4 regions of the Peribacillus sp. NPDC076916 genome follow, and region 2 is predicted to be linked to each of the others. Evidence: riboswitches for the same ligand, from Rfam matches in the RefSeq annotation. Region 2 holds a riboswitch; each other region holds the start of a gene.

Region 1 (3,381 bases), on a different contig from region 2:
AACGAGAATACGGTGTCAAGCTGGATCCGAATAGTGAAGTGGCGATTCTCTTCGGGGGGAAGGCAGGTCTTGTCGAACTGCCGCAGTGTTTATTGAATCCAGGTGATACGATCCTTGTTCCAGATCCCGGCTATCCCGATTATCTTTCCGGAGTTGTTTTAGCCCGGGCAAAGACCGAACTCATGCCTCTGACAGAAGAAAATGATTTTCTTCCGAAATATGATGACATACATAAAGAAGTACTTGATAAAGCCAAAATGATGTTCTTGAACTATCCGAATAATCCCACAGGTGCTTCTGCAACTGATAGTTTCTTTGATGAAACCGTCACCCTCGCAAAAGAGCATTCCATTTGTGTGGTCCACGATTTCGCTTATGGCGCGATCGGATTCGAAGGAAAAAAACCGATAAGCTTTCTCCAATCGGAGGGAGCGAAGGATGTTGGAATAGAAATATACACACTATCGAAAACATACAATATGGCAGGATGGAGAGTCGGCTTCGCAGTGGGGAATAAGAGTGTAATAGAAGCTCTTGAACTATTACAAGACCATCTTTATGTGAGTCTTTTCCCGGCGATACAAGAAGCTGCGGCAAGTGCTTTGCTTGATTCGCAGAGCTGTGTAGAGAAGTTAGTGCAGATGTACGAAAGACGAAGGGATGTTTTCATTGAGGGATTGAGGGCAATCGGCTGGGATGTCAAAGCGCCTGCGGCATCGTTTTTTGCCTGGCTCAAGGTACCTAATGGTTTTACGTCAGAGAGTTTTGCAGACTATTTATTAACGCATGCCCACGTAGCTGTTGCCGCAGGGAATGGATTCGGTGAAATTGGCGAAGGTTACGTCAGGGTAGGGCTGCTGACCTCGGAAGAACGACTTGAAGAGGCTGTGGAACGAATACGTAAATTAAACTTATTTTAACGATCGATTGAGATATCCGATTTATTCACCGTTAAAATAGTTAAAACTTATTGACAAAGTAGGGATTACCTGTCAGAATACAAAATAAATTCTTAATCTTTCGATACTTGAATGCAATTTATATATCAGCGTTTTCTTATTTTGAGCAGGTGGAGGGACTAGCCCTATGAAGCCCAGCAACCGACCGTAATTCCATTGTAAAATGGGGCGGAATTCTTCGCCGGATTTCTGAAATCCACAAGGCACGGTGCTAATTCTTGCAGCCAATGGCTGGGAGATAAGAAGATGGCTTTTTAAAGCCTCTTCTTTATGAAGGGGCTTTTGCCATTTTGAGACCATTTCAGGTTAATGACATCGAGAGTTTACTAACGTGTTATAGGAGTGATCAGATGAGCGAGATAGTCGCTACTTATTTAATTCATGACTTCACTGGAAATCATGAGAAAAAAGCAGAGAGCATTGCCCTAGGTTTGACTGTCGGGACATGGACGGACCTGCCACATTTAGTCCAGAAACAACTGGAAAAACATAAGGGGCGCGTTGTATCGGTGACACCACTTTCTGAAGAAGAGAGGGCAAACAGCTACTTTAATCGTAAAGTATACCGTTCGCTTATTAAAATTGCCTATCCGGCAGGGAATTTTTCCATTGATTTACCTGCAATCCTCACGACTGTCTTCGGCAAACTTTCATTGGACGGAGAAATAAAACTCATCGATCTGGATTTTGTCGGTGATATTCAAAAAGCTTTTCCCGGACCGCAATTTGGCATTGGAGGCATAAGGGAGAAGATTGGCGTATTTAACCGGCCCCTGGTAATGAGCATCTTTAAAGGTGTATTAGGAAGAGACCTGACATTCCATAACGAGCAACTGAGACAACAAGCATTAGGGGGCGTCGACCTAGTTAAAGATGATGAGATCCTCTTCGACCAGGAACTGACTCCATTTTTCGATAGAATAAAAACGGGAAAAAGAATATTGAATGAAGTCCATGAAACCACTGGCCACCGTACTTTATATGCTGTCAATCTATCAGGGAAAACATTTGAATTACTGGATAAGGCAGAGCAGGCGGCTGAAGCAGGGGCAGATGCCTTATTGTTCAACGTTCATACATATGGTTTGGATGTATTGCAGGCCTTGAGTGAACATGATCGTATCAAGTTGCCGATCATGGCGCACCCCGCCTTTAGCGGGGCATTGGCAGCTTCATCATTTTATGGGATCGGCTATCCATTATTACTTGGTAAATTAGTAAGGTTATCAGGTGCGGATTTATCCTTGTTCCCATCCCCTTATGGAAATGTCGCACTTGAAAAAAAGGAGACCTTGGCGATTGCTGAAGCTCTGACAAAAGATGAACTTTCATGGAAAAAAGCCTTCCCTGTTCCTTCTGCAGGCATTCATCCGGGCATGGTTCCGGACCTGATCAAGGATTTTGGCCTCGATAGCGTGATTAATGCAGGAGGGGGAGTTCACGGGCACCCTGACGGAGCAGAAGGCGGGGCCAAGGCTTTCCGTTCTGCTGTGGAAGCCGTACTAGCAGGAAAGGACCTATCTGAAGCGGCTGCTGAGGAAGAAACACTAAAAAAAGCTCTTGTGTTATGGGGAGGCCTATAAGAATAATGAAACCGATCATCTTTTGTGACTTTGACGGAACGATCACCAACACGGATAATATCATTTCCATCATGAAAAAATTTGCTCCTCCGGAATGGGAAACGTTGAAAGACGGTATCCTCCAGCAAAAAATCAGTATATCTTCAGGAGTTGGGGAGATGTTTTCACTGCTTGATAGTGGCATGAAGGATGACATCATCCAATATGTAAGAAAGACGGCCGGCATTCGTCCAGGGTTTTATGAATTCGTTGAGTATACGAAACAAGCCAACATCCCTTTATATATAGTAAGCGGGGGCATGGATTTTTTCATTGCACCGCTTTTAAATGATATCTTGCCAACAGAGTCCGTTTATTGCAACCAAGCATTTTTTGATAAGGAAAAGATTTATATTGAGTGGCCGCATGATTGTGATGATCAATGTAATAATGATTGCGGTTGCTGCAAGCCATCCATTATGCGGGAAATAGCGGGGGCGGAAGATTTTAAATTCGTTATTGGAGACTCAGTAACGGATTTTGAAGCGGCCAAACAGGCCGATTTTGTCATAGCCCGTGACATACTGCTTGAAAAATGCGAAAGGGAAGGAATTCCACATCAAGGGTTTGAAACATTTTTTGATGTAATTGACATTTTAAAGCGGCAGGAGGCGGTTAAAGCGTGAACAATCATTCTAAAGAATGGCGGGAGTTGGCAGATATTAAAGCTGAACTGGCCAAAAGGGATTGGTTTATGGGAACGAGCGGGAACCTGTCCATCCGCGAGCCCAAAAGCGCTTTCTTTTATATTACGGCAAGCGGTAAGGATAAAAGGAAGCAAACGGATTCGGACTTTTTAC
Region 2 (3,381 bases):
GTATGCTCAATATTGAAACGGGTCAATACGCTTGTGACCATCCTGAACGTTCCGCCGTACACATCTTCGGAAATGACGATATGATCCCCGGCAGACAATAGCAGGAAGGCTGTTGAAATGGCAGCCATACCTGATGAAAAAGCAAAGCCGTGAGTGCCTTCCTCAAGTTCGGCAATGATGTCTTCAAGTGCTTCGCGAGTCGGGTTCCCGCTTCTGCTGTAATCATATTTGCCAAATTGATCGATATCGGATTGATGGAAAGTCGATGCATGCTGAATGGGGACGCTCACACCGCCCGTTGCCGGATCGAATTTATGCTGATTATGAAGTAATTTCGTTTCAAAGCTAAAATCATGACCTGTCATCGTAGCGCCTCCCTTTTTACATGTGCGAATGCTTGCTGCAAGTCCTGAATCAAATCATCGCTATCCTCGATGCCAACGGAGAAGCGGAGCAGGCGATTACAAACTCCATTTGCCGTTCTGACTTCAAGCGGTATATCGGCATGCGTTTGTGTGGCAGGATAGGTGATAAAGCTTTCAACCCCTCCAAGGCTTTCTGCAAAGGAAATTAATGAGAGCGATTGTAAAAAGGGGTTGACCGCCGATTCATCAATGATACGGAATGAAATCATGCCGCCTTTGCCGGGATACAATACGTCCGTGACACAATCATGTTCCGACAAGTAATCTACAAGTATTTTGGCATTCTTTTCATGACGCTCCATCCGCAATGCCAAGGTTTTCATTCCACGCATCAACAGCCAAGAATCAAAGGGGCTCAAGACAGCTCCGGTACCATTATGATGGAAGGCTAATGCATCACATAATTCAGCGCCGCTAGCAACGATCAGTCCGGCGAGCACATCATTATGACCACCGAGATACTTGGTTGCACTGTGAATCACGATATCCGCTCCAAGCAGGATGGGTTGTTGGATAAGAGGCGTGTAAAAAGTATTATCAACGATTAATAATAAATTATATTGTTTGGCCAATGCGGCAACAGCGCTAATGTCCGTTTGCTGCATAAGAGGGTTAGTGGGAGTTTCGATGAAGATGGCTTTCGTGTGAGGAGTGATGGCTTTTTCTATATCCTCCAAACAACAAGTGTTTACATAGTCACACTGCAATCCCCATTTTTTAAAACCTTGTTCTAACAGACGATATGTACCACCATAAAGATCTTCGCTGACAATCCAGGCATCACCTGATTTAAAAAGGGCAAGGATAGTGGAAATGGCGGCCATTCCTGAACTGCAGGCATAACCTTGGTCGCCTTTTTCCAGATCGGCGATGGAACGCTCCAATAATTGGCGTGTAGGATTACCTGTCCTTGTGTAGTCGAATCCCGTCGATTGGCCAATTCCTTCATGGCGAAAAGCTGTTGAAAAGTATACTGGCGGATTGACTGTTCCTGTCGCCGTTTCGCTGCGGTTTCCTAATTGAGCAAGATATGTTTCAGTTTTGTACATGGTTTTCACTGCTCCTTTGAGTTATATAAAATAAAAAAAAGTCTTCTTTAAGAAGAAGACTTTGATTAAGTAAGGACGAGTCATTCTTCTTATCTTCCAAGTTCACAAACTTGTGGAATTAGCACCTTTTCATTGGTTTGAAACAAATGAAGGTTGCTGAGGTGTCATCGGGCCATTCCCTCTACCTCTCTCGATAAGAGTTTAGATTATTCAATTTCTTTTGAATTTACTATATATACAAAATACTGTCAAGGACATTTTGGGATGGATAATGCTTGGATGTTCATGACCAGGTTAATTGGTGCCTAGTGCCTCAACACTTTATGTATCTATAAAAAAAATATCCGAATCTTCATATAAACACGAAGGGGCATGGGATTTTCGGAAAAAGTGAAAGGTCAGCGGATATTTTTGCTTTAAAATAATAAAGTTTGTACAATGTATGGAGAGAAAGAATAATTCGACATTATTCATTTCATATGCAAAAAGTCTCAATGAATAGTGCAAACATAGGAGGAGAACACATGGAATACAGAATCGAACGAGATACGATGGGTGAAGTGAAAGTTCCTGCTGATAAATATTGGGGAGCACAAACCGAGAGAAGCCGTAACAATTTCAAAATCGGTAACGAAAAAATGCCGATTGAATTAGTTCGTGCATTTGCATACGTTAAACAAGCTGCGGCAAAGGTGAACTATGATCTTGGTGATCTTTCGGAAGTTAAAAAGAATGCCATCGTCAAGATTTGCGGCGAAATCCTTGAAGGAACGCTAGATGAGCATTTCCCGCTTGTAGTTTGGCAAACGGGAAGTGGTACGCAAAGTAATATGAACGTGAATGAAGTGGTCGCTAACAAAGGAAATGAATGGTTAAAAGAAAATGGTGAATCGGAAACCCTTCATCCGAATGATGATGTTAACAAGGCACAGAGCTCCAATGATACTTTCCCGACAGCCATGCATATTGCTGCCTTTATGGAAGTCGCTGAAAAATTGGTTCCTGCCATTAAAGCTCTTCGTGATACATTCGATACAAAAGAAAAAGAATTTTGGGATGTCGTGAAAATTGGCCGGACACATCTTCAAGATGCTACACCATTAACATTGGGACAAGAGATTTCCGGTTGGAAAGCGATGCTCGACAAAGATCTAGCGATGATTGAGGAAAGCAGCCAAAAATTATTGAACCTTGCACTAGGAGGAACGGCTGTAGGAACCGGAATCAATACAAAAGAAGAATTCCCGGGACTTTCCGCCAAACAAATTGCAGCTGATACTGGATATCCTTTTGTCACATCTGATAATAAGTTCCATGCATTGACAAGCCATAACGAAATCGTCTACGCACACGGTGCTTTAAAAGCATTGGCAGCGGATTTAATGAAAATTGCGAACGATGTCAGATGGCTGGCAAGTGGGCCAAGAAGCGGAATCGGCGAAATAGCCATTCCGGAAAACGAGCCAGGCAGCTCCATCATGCCAGGTAAAGTCAATCCAACACAAAGTGAAGCGCTTACCATGATTGCAACTCAAATCGTGGGTAACGATGCTACAATTGGCTTTGCAGCAAGCCAAGGTAATTTTGAATTGAATGTATTCAAGCCTGTCATCATCTATAACTTCCTGCAAACGGTAAAATTATTGACGGAAGGCATTCATTCATTCAACGATAATTGTGCGGTGGGCATCACTGCAAATGAGGAGAAAATCAAAGAAAATGTAGAACGCTCCCTTATGTTGGTAACAGCATTGAACCCGCATATCGGTTATGAAAAAGCAGCCAAAATCGCCAAAACTGCATTCAAGGACAACTCAACATTGAAAGAAGCTGCGTTGAAATTGGAGTTCCTGACGGAAGATGAATTCAAAGCATGGGTCGATCCTGCTAACATGGTTAATAAATAA
Region 3 (3,381 bases), on a different contig from region 2:
GAACATGGAGGTGAGGAAATATTATTTTTGGAATGGGACTTGCGAGTTCAAGGGATTGAAACATGATAATCGATTGACGAATACGCTGATCTATTTAGGAGGGGCTATCTTTAATTTAGTCAGCATGCTGATCATCTATAGCTTAGTGTATCAGGATATCCTGGACAGCTCGGTGATCTGGTATCAATTCATCTATTTTTCTTTCTATGTTATGTTCTTCTCGTTGTTTCCGATGTATTTCTCGGACGGGTCGCCTAGTGATGGGAAGGCCGCGGAATTGGCCTTGAGGAACAAGCTGGAAGATAGGGTGACGGATGATATATTTGTGAAGAAAATGGATGATGATGAAAGCTGCAAGTAAAAAAGGGACGTGCTGGTGGCCGTTCTTTTTTGTTTGTTCTCGGATTTAGGGATGAATGTCTTTTACGCTTTTATTATAAACCTAATCGGCACGCTTATATTGATGCCGATTAGGTTGTTCGAACGGATTAAAGTCTCCGCAAAAAAATCATTTCCAAACTTCTTTTGCTACATCAACGACGAATTTCAGCTTTTCCCATTGTTGTTCTTCGGTCAGCTTGTTGCCGTGATGGGTGGAGGCGAACCCGCATTGCGGACTTAAGCATAATTGTTCGAGAGGAACGAAGTGCGAGGCTTCTTCAATGCGTGCCTTAACAGCTTCCTTGTCTTCGATTTCTCCATTTTTTGAAGTAACGACACCCAGTACGACCCGTGCACCGCCATTTTGAATGTATTCTAATGGCTTGAAATCCCCTGAGCGTTGATCATCATATTCCAAGAAAAACCCATCCACTGTTTCTTTTGCCAATAAAGTTGGGGCGATACGGGCATAGCTTCCTTCAAACGCCCAAGTCGACTGGTAGTTCCCACGACATAGGTGTGTAGTGACGACAAGGTCTTCTGGTTTGCCTTCCAATGCGCCATTAATTACGCGAAGTGCAAGATCGATTAACTGTTCCCTCGTATATTTTCCATCTTTGAACTGGAAATCCGGAGCTGAAAGTCTGGCAATATATACATCATCCAATTGAAGATAACGCACACCTGCATCATAAAAGGCTTTCAAAGCATGCTGATATGCTTTAATGATATCATTTGCATAGTCTTCAATATCAGGGTAGATGTCTTCATTATGAATGCCTACAGCAAATAATTGATTCGGACTGGGAATGGTTTGCTTGGCAATGGCGCGTCCGTTCACGATTTTGTTCAATTCAATGAAGTCACCAATGAAAGGATGTTCAGGGTTGAATGAAACCTTCCCGGTATTGCGAACGTTATATCTCTCTGTTTCCACACCATCGAACGTGAGCCCTTTTTCAGTCACATATCCCTCGATTCCATTTAAATGTTCGAGGAAGTCAAAGTGCCACCATGTTCGTCTGAACTCACCGTCCGTCACGGCCTCCAATCCAACTTCAATTTGTTTTTCGACAATCCGATTGATTTCTTCGGTTTCAACTTCACCAAGCCGCTCTGCTGAAATGGTACCTTCCTTAAATTGCTTTCTGGCAATATGTAAACGTTCTGGTCTTAATAAACTTCCGACGTGATCGGCCCTGAATGGTGCTTTCGTTAATGTGATGGACATGTTGCATTCCTTCTTTCCTTTTAAAAATAAAACACCTCTTCTTAAAAATAAGAAGAGGTGTTGGCAACCAAGCTATATACTCTTCTTATCTTCAAGTTTTTACACTTCTGGAATTAGCACAGTACATGATCAGTCTGTTGCTGAGGTATCAAAGGGCCAGTCCCTCCACCTCTCTGGATAAGAGTTGTCTATTAAATTAATTATGACTATACAGGTAGTTTTTATAAAGGTCAAGGGTTGAAGGTGCAAGATTTTGAATATACCGATTATTGTTCTGTGTTACTACATCAGGGAACCCGGCATATGCTATAACCGAAGATTCATATGAGCGGCAGGAGGGGAATGCAAGGATGAATACATTCAGTCCATTCAAAAATGGCATAACGATAACTTTAACTGAAGCCATGATAGAGAAAATCATAAGAAGTAAATCATATGGTCAGGATATTAAAATCGAAATTACGCCAAAACATATCGTGCTTTCCGGAACGACGGAAGTGAAAAAAATGATGTTTAAGAAAAACGTAGCTTTCCGGATTACATTAAAACCGGTATCTGTGGAAAAAAGAACGATTTTATTTGAATTAGTGGAAATGGAACCAATTGACAGGAAATTCATCAACCAAAGGATATTTAACAGACCGCCATTTTTTGAATTTGAAAAAAGAACGATCAAAATGAATGTTAACGCCTGGAAAATCGTGAGGAAAATTCCCGTTGGCACAATTAAATCGTTTGAACTCGTCGAAGGTGCATTGAAAATAAAACTTACTTTATGATCGAGTTTACATACATCCTTAGCCGAAAACTATAAAGGGAGTGCCAGGTATGATAGTGTTATGGTGATATGGGTCATGAAAAAAATGTGTTTGATAAATCAAGCTCTTTAAAATATACTAAATGACTTGAAGTTTTGAGTTTTTCTGGGAATGAGGAGGATAATGATGGATCAGAAGATTTTGCCTGCTTCAGCAAGCATGAAGGATTTCGAAAGATTTTTAGAAAGTTCCTATGAAATAGGTGTGTTTCTTGATTTGCATATATCACAATTGAAAAACGTAAGTATGATGGCAAAGCAGCATAATAAGAAAATGATATACCATGTCGATTTGATCCATGGCATAAGAAGTGATGAGTACGCGACAGAATTCATTTGTCAGGAATATAATCCATATGGGCTGATTTCGACTAAATCAAACGTTATATTGAAGGCGAAGCAAAAGGGGGTCATTGCCATCCAACGAATCTTTTTAATAGATTCACATGCACTTGAGAAAAGTTATAAGCTGGTGCAGAAAACCAAGCCGGATTATATCGAAGTATTGCCGGGCGCCATGCCATGGATGATAAAAGAAGTGAAGGAACGGTTGCAGACACCGATTTTTGCAGGCGGCCTCATACGTACTTCGGATGAAGTCCTGAACGCCCTTGATGCTGGAGCGTCATCAATTACCACTTCCAAAACTGAATTATGGGATATCGTTTAATAGGGGAAATTAAAAAAAACACAGAAAAATAGATTAATTCTTTACAAAATATTGACAGCGTTTTCATAACCTAGTATATTTTACTGTACAAGTTAATATATGTGACGGAGACTAGGAGATTCACAACAGATCTATTCATAATTTATTTTATGAAGATAGTTCTGCTGTGGATCTCCTTTTATTTGTTGGCATGGTTTAAAAATTTATCAGGGGAGGGGTTTATTCATGACTCCATTTTGGGGAGAAGTGTTAGGTACGATGATATTAGTTTTATTCGGAGCA
Region 4 (3,381 bases), on a different contig from region 2:
TGCAAACTTTTCACGATATGTTCTGGCGTCGGCTGATCAGGGTTTCCCTGGCCTAAATTAATGACATCATATCCTTGCTCCGTGATTGCATTGACTTTTGCGACTAGTGAAGCAAAAAACTGCTTGGGCAGGTCCTGAAGCTGGCCGGATTTTTCGAATTGCACCATTTATACACCTTCTCTGAAATTTCTTGAAATTCTAGTCACAAATGATATATGTTTATCATAGTCTTGTAAAGCATTTTTTACATGTGGAGGTTTTAATCGATGAAATGGAAAATAGCTTGTATTCAAATGGATATAGCTTTTGGTCAACCGGATATCAATTTTCAGGTTGCAGAACAATGGTTGGAAAAAGCAGCACGGTCAGAACCCGATATCGTCATTTTACCGGAGCTTTGGACAACAGGATACGACTTGACCAGGTTAAATGAGATTGCTGATCACGAGGCAGAAAAAACGATTGAATTTTTAAAAACACAGGCACAAAAACACCAAATTCACATCATAGGCGGTTCCATCGCGAAAAAGACAAGCAAGGGAATCTATAACACGATGATCATCATTGATAAACATGGGAATCTCATTAAAGAATATGATAAGCTTCACTTATTTCAGTTAATGGATGAACATCATTTCCTGCAGCCAGGAGAAAAAGATGGTTTATTTACTCTTGATGAAAAAATATGTGCTGGATTCATTTGTTATGACATCCGTTTCCCTGAATGGCAGCGTGCCCATACCGTTCAAGGTGCCGAAGTTCTATTCGTAACGGCGGAATGGCCAAAGCCGAGACTCGATCACTGGAGAGCCTTATTGATTAGCCGTGCCATCGAGAACCAAGCCTATGTTGTAGCCGTTAATCGTTCAGGTTCGGATGTCAATAATACATTTGCTGGTCATTCCTTGATTATTGATCCATGGGGGAATCTCATTAGTGAAGCCGGAGAAGGAAACGAACTCTTGACAGGCACCTTGGATTTCAATAAAGTTACGGATGCCCGAAACAAAATACCTGTATTCGAAGATCGCCGCCCTGATTTTTATTAATTTACCCATTGACAAACTATTCAAAAGGTTGTTATTATTTTCCCGAAGATTAAAATTTCAGAAAACATTCACTCTTATCAAGAGCAGGCTGAGGGATAAAGGCCCTATGAAGCCCAGCAACCGACTGTAATACCATTGTGAAATGGGGCGGATTCACCGCCGGATTATAAAATCCACAGAGCACGGTGCTAATTCCACCAGAATTCATTTTCTGGAAGATAAGAGGTCCGAAGCCAAAACTTCTGCCTCTTTCTATATGAAAGAGGCTTTTTTATTCTTATTTTGAATCTGGAGGGAAAAAGAATGACTCAAAACCATTCAAATTTTAAGAGATTGACAAACGAAACAGCTATAAGCCTTGCAAAAAAACTTGGGTTGGTCAATGCGGATGCAAGTTTAAAGTGTAAAGAAATCGGCGATGGAAACTTAAATTATGTTTTTCATGTTACAGACACACACACAAATAAAGGAATAATCATCAAACAAGCGGTCCCTTATGCCAAGGTACTTGGTGAAAGCTGGCCGCTGACATTGAAAAGGGCTGCCATTGAAGCGAATGCACTGATTCATTTCAGAAGTTATTGCCCTGAATTCGTACCGCAAGTCTATTATTCGGATGAACAGCTTGCCATCACGGTCATGGAGGATTTATCTCACTTGAAAATCGTTAGAACAGGGTTGATCGATGGCGATTCATATCCATTGCTTTCACAGCATATTGGTGAGTTTGTTGCGAAGGCGGCATTTTATACATCCGATTATCATCTAGAACCATCTGCGAAAAAGGAAGTGGCCCGACATTTCACGAATCCAGAACTCTGCAAAATCACTGAGGTCTTTATTTTTACGGATCCATTTTTTGAGGAACTCCCAGGAGACTTCGAGGTGGAATTGACTGATGCCGCCAAAAATATCTGGAATGATCAAGAAGTGATACTTGAGGTCGCTAAGCTGAAACAAAGCTTTGAAACCGAGCAGGAAGCCTTACTTCATGGAGATTTACATACTGGAAGTATATTTGCAAGTGAAACTGAAACAAAGGTTATTGATCCGGAATTCGCTTTTTATGGACCTGTTGGTTTTGACCTTGGTCAATACACCGCCAACCTTCTCTTCCAGGCAGTCACACGCAATGGCGCTGGAAAGGAAGAGATCTTCACACACCTTCATGAATTTTGGAATGCCTTTGAAGAAACATATACCGACTTATGGGAAGGTCAAAATAAAAGCCCATTCCGCCGTGTGAAAGGTTATCTGCCTTACTTACTGACAAAATTCAAAAAAGATGCCTTCGGTTTTGCCGGCTGTGAACTGATTCGGCGAACCATCGGCCTTTCCCATGTTGCCGATTTAAACGTCATTGAAAATAAAGAGATAAGGATTGCTGCCAAAACGGCAACGTTGGAAATTGGTGCATTTTTAATTAAAAAACGGGATGAATTAGATGTTCCAACTGTCATTGAAGCGTTGAAGCAACGTACACTTCCATCTTATTCAACCATTTAAAAGGAGCCCTGCAAATGACTACACTAGCACCCTTACCCTATTCGGTACACTGGGATGATACCCATATTACATTATTAAATCAACAAGCCCTACCTTCCATAACTGAATTTATTGAACTTCATTCAGTTAATGATGTATATGACAGCATTTTGACATTAAAAGTTCGCGGTGCGCCAGCAATTGGACTGACGGCAGCATTTGGTGTTGCACTTGGTGCCAAACAGGAAACAACCGCTGAATTAGGGGATTTCAAGAGAAATGTAACGAGGCATATTGAAAAACTCGCCTCTTCAAGGCCAACTGCAGTAAACCTTTTTTGGGCGTTAAGGAGGATGGAGAACACCTTGCATGCTGCGCAAAGCATTTCAGCTGCAAAGGAAGCACTTGTATCGGAGGCTAAAGCCATCTTTGCTGAAGATGAAGAAATGTGCAGGAAAATCGGGGAACATGGTTTAACCTTATTCACTAGAGGAGATTCCATACTAACCCATTGCAATGCTGGGGGAATTGCCACAGCTCGGTATGGCACAGCCTTGGCTCCTTTCCACCTGGCTAAAGAAAGGGACTTTCCGTTAAAAGTATATGCATGTGAAACCAGGCCTGTCCTGCAAGGTGCGCGTTTGACGGCTTGGGAATTGATGCAAGCGGGGGTTGATGTCACCTTAATTTCAGATAATATGGCTGCACATACAATTCACCAGAAACGAATAAATGGAATTATCGTCGGGGCCGACAGGATTGCGGCTAATGGAGATACAGCCAATAAAATCGGGACATTGGGATTGGCCATATTAGCCAAGCACTTTGGCATCCCCTTTTATGTGGC

Evidence for each region. A riboswitch is a leader RNA that binds a small molecule or an ion and turns the genes downstream of it on or off. The one in region 2 is predicted to bind S-adenosylmethionine.
Region 1: it holds a riboswitch for S-adenosylmethionine, as region 2 does, so the genes downstream of both, mtnW (2,3-diketo-5-methylthiopentyl-1-phosphate enolase) here and ACQKFG_RS03195 (methionine biosynthesis PLP-dependent protein) in region 2, are expected to answer to the same signal.
Region 3: it holds a riboswitch for S-adenosylmethionine, as region 2 does, so the genes downstream of both, ACQKFG_RS13740 (5-methyltetrahydropteroyltriglutamate--homocysteine S-methyltransferase) here and ACQKFG_RS03195 (methionine biosynthesis PLP-dependent protein) in region 2, are expected to answer to the same signal.
Region 4: it holds a riboswitch for S-adenosylmethionine, as region 2 does, so the genes downstream of both, mtnK (S-methyl-5-thioribose kinase) here and ACQKFG_RS03195 (methionine biosynthesis PLP-dependent protein) in region 2, are expected to answer to the same signal.

The regions. Positions count from the first base shown of each region.
Region 1 covers NZ_JBNNIU010000002.1:582,815-586,195, forward strand. The annotation lists gene ACQKFG_RS07820 (pyridoxal phosphate-dependent aminotransferase) at 1-920, shown strand, start outside; SAM riboswitch class I at 1,054-1,204, shown strand; gene mtnW (2,3-diketo-5-methylthiopentyl-1-phosphate enolase) at 1,310-2,542, shown strand; gene ACQKFG_RS07830 (2-hydroxy-3-keto-5-methylthiopentenyl-1-phosphate phosphatase) at 2,548-3,207, shown strand; gene ACQKFG_RS07835 (methylthioribulose 1-phosphate dehydratase) at 3,204-3,381, shown strand, end outside.
Region 2 covers NZ_JBNNIU010000001.1:630,662-634,042, reverse strand. The annotation lists gene metC (cystathionine beta-lyase) at 1-365, opposite strand, end outside; gene ACQKFG_RS03195 (methionine biosynthesis PLP-dependent protein) at 362-1,474, opposite strand; SAM riboswitch class I at 1,561-1,674, opposite strand; gene fumC (class II fumarate hydratase) at 1,999-3,381, shown strand.
Region 3 covers NZ_JBNNIU010000004.1:21,126-24,506, reverse strand. The annotation lists gene ACQKFG_RS13745 (hypothetical protein) at 1-361, shown strand, start outside; gene ACQKFG_RS13740 (5-methyltetrahydropteroyltriglutamate--homocysteine S-methyltransferase) at 509-1,612, opposite strand; SAM riboswitch class I at 1,695-1,796, opposite strand; gene ACQKFG_RS13735 (hypothetical protein) at 1,963-2,391, shown strand; gene ACQKFG_RS13730 (glycerol-3-phosphate responsive antiterminator) at 2,557-3,099, shown strand; gene ACQKFG_RS13725 (MIP/aquaporin family protein) at 3,325-3,381, shown strand, end outside.
Region 4 covers NZ_JBNNIU010000002.1:579,348-582,728, reverse strand. The annotation lists gene ACQKFG_RS07820 (pyridoxal phosphate-dependent aminotransferase) at 1-167, opposite strand, end outside; gene ACQKFG_RS07815 (carbon-nitrogen family hydrolase) at 267-1,049, shown strand; SAM riboswitch class I at 1,121-1,274, shown strand; gene mtnK (S-methyl-5-thioribose kinase) at 1,353-2,555, shown strand; gene mtnA (S-methyl-5-thioribose-1-phosphate isomerase) at 2,570-3,381, shown strand, end outside.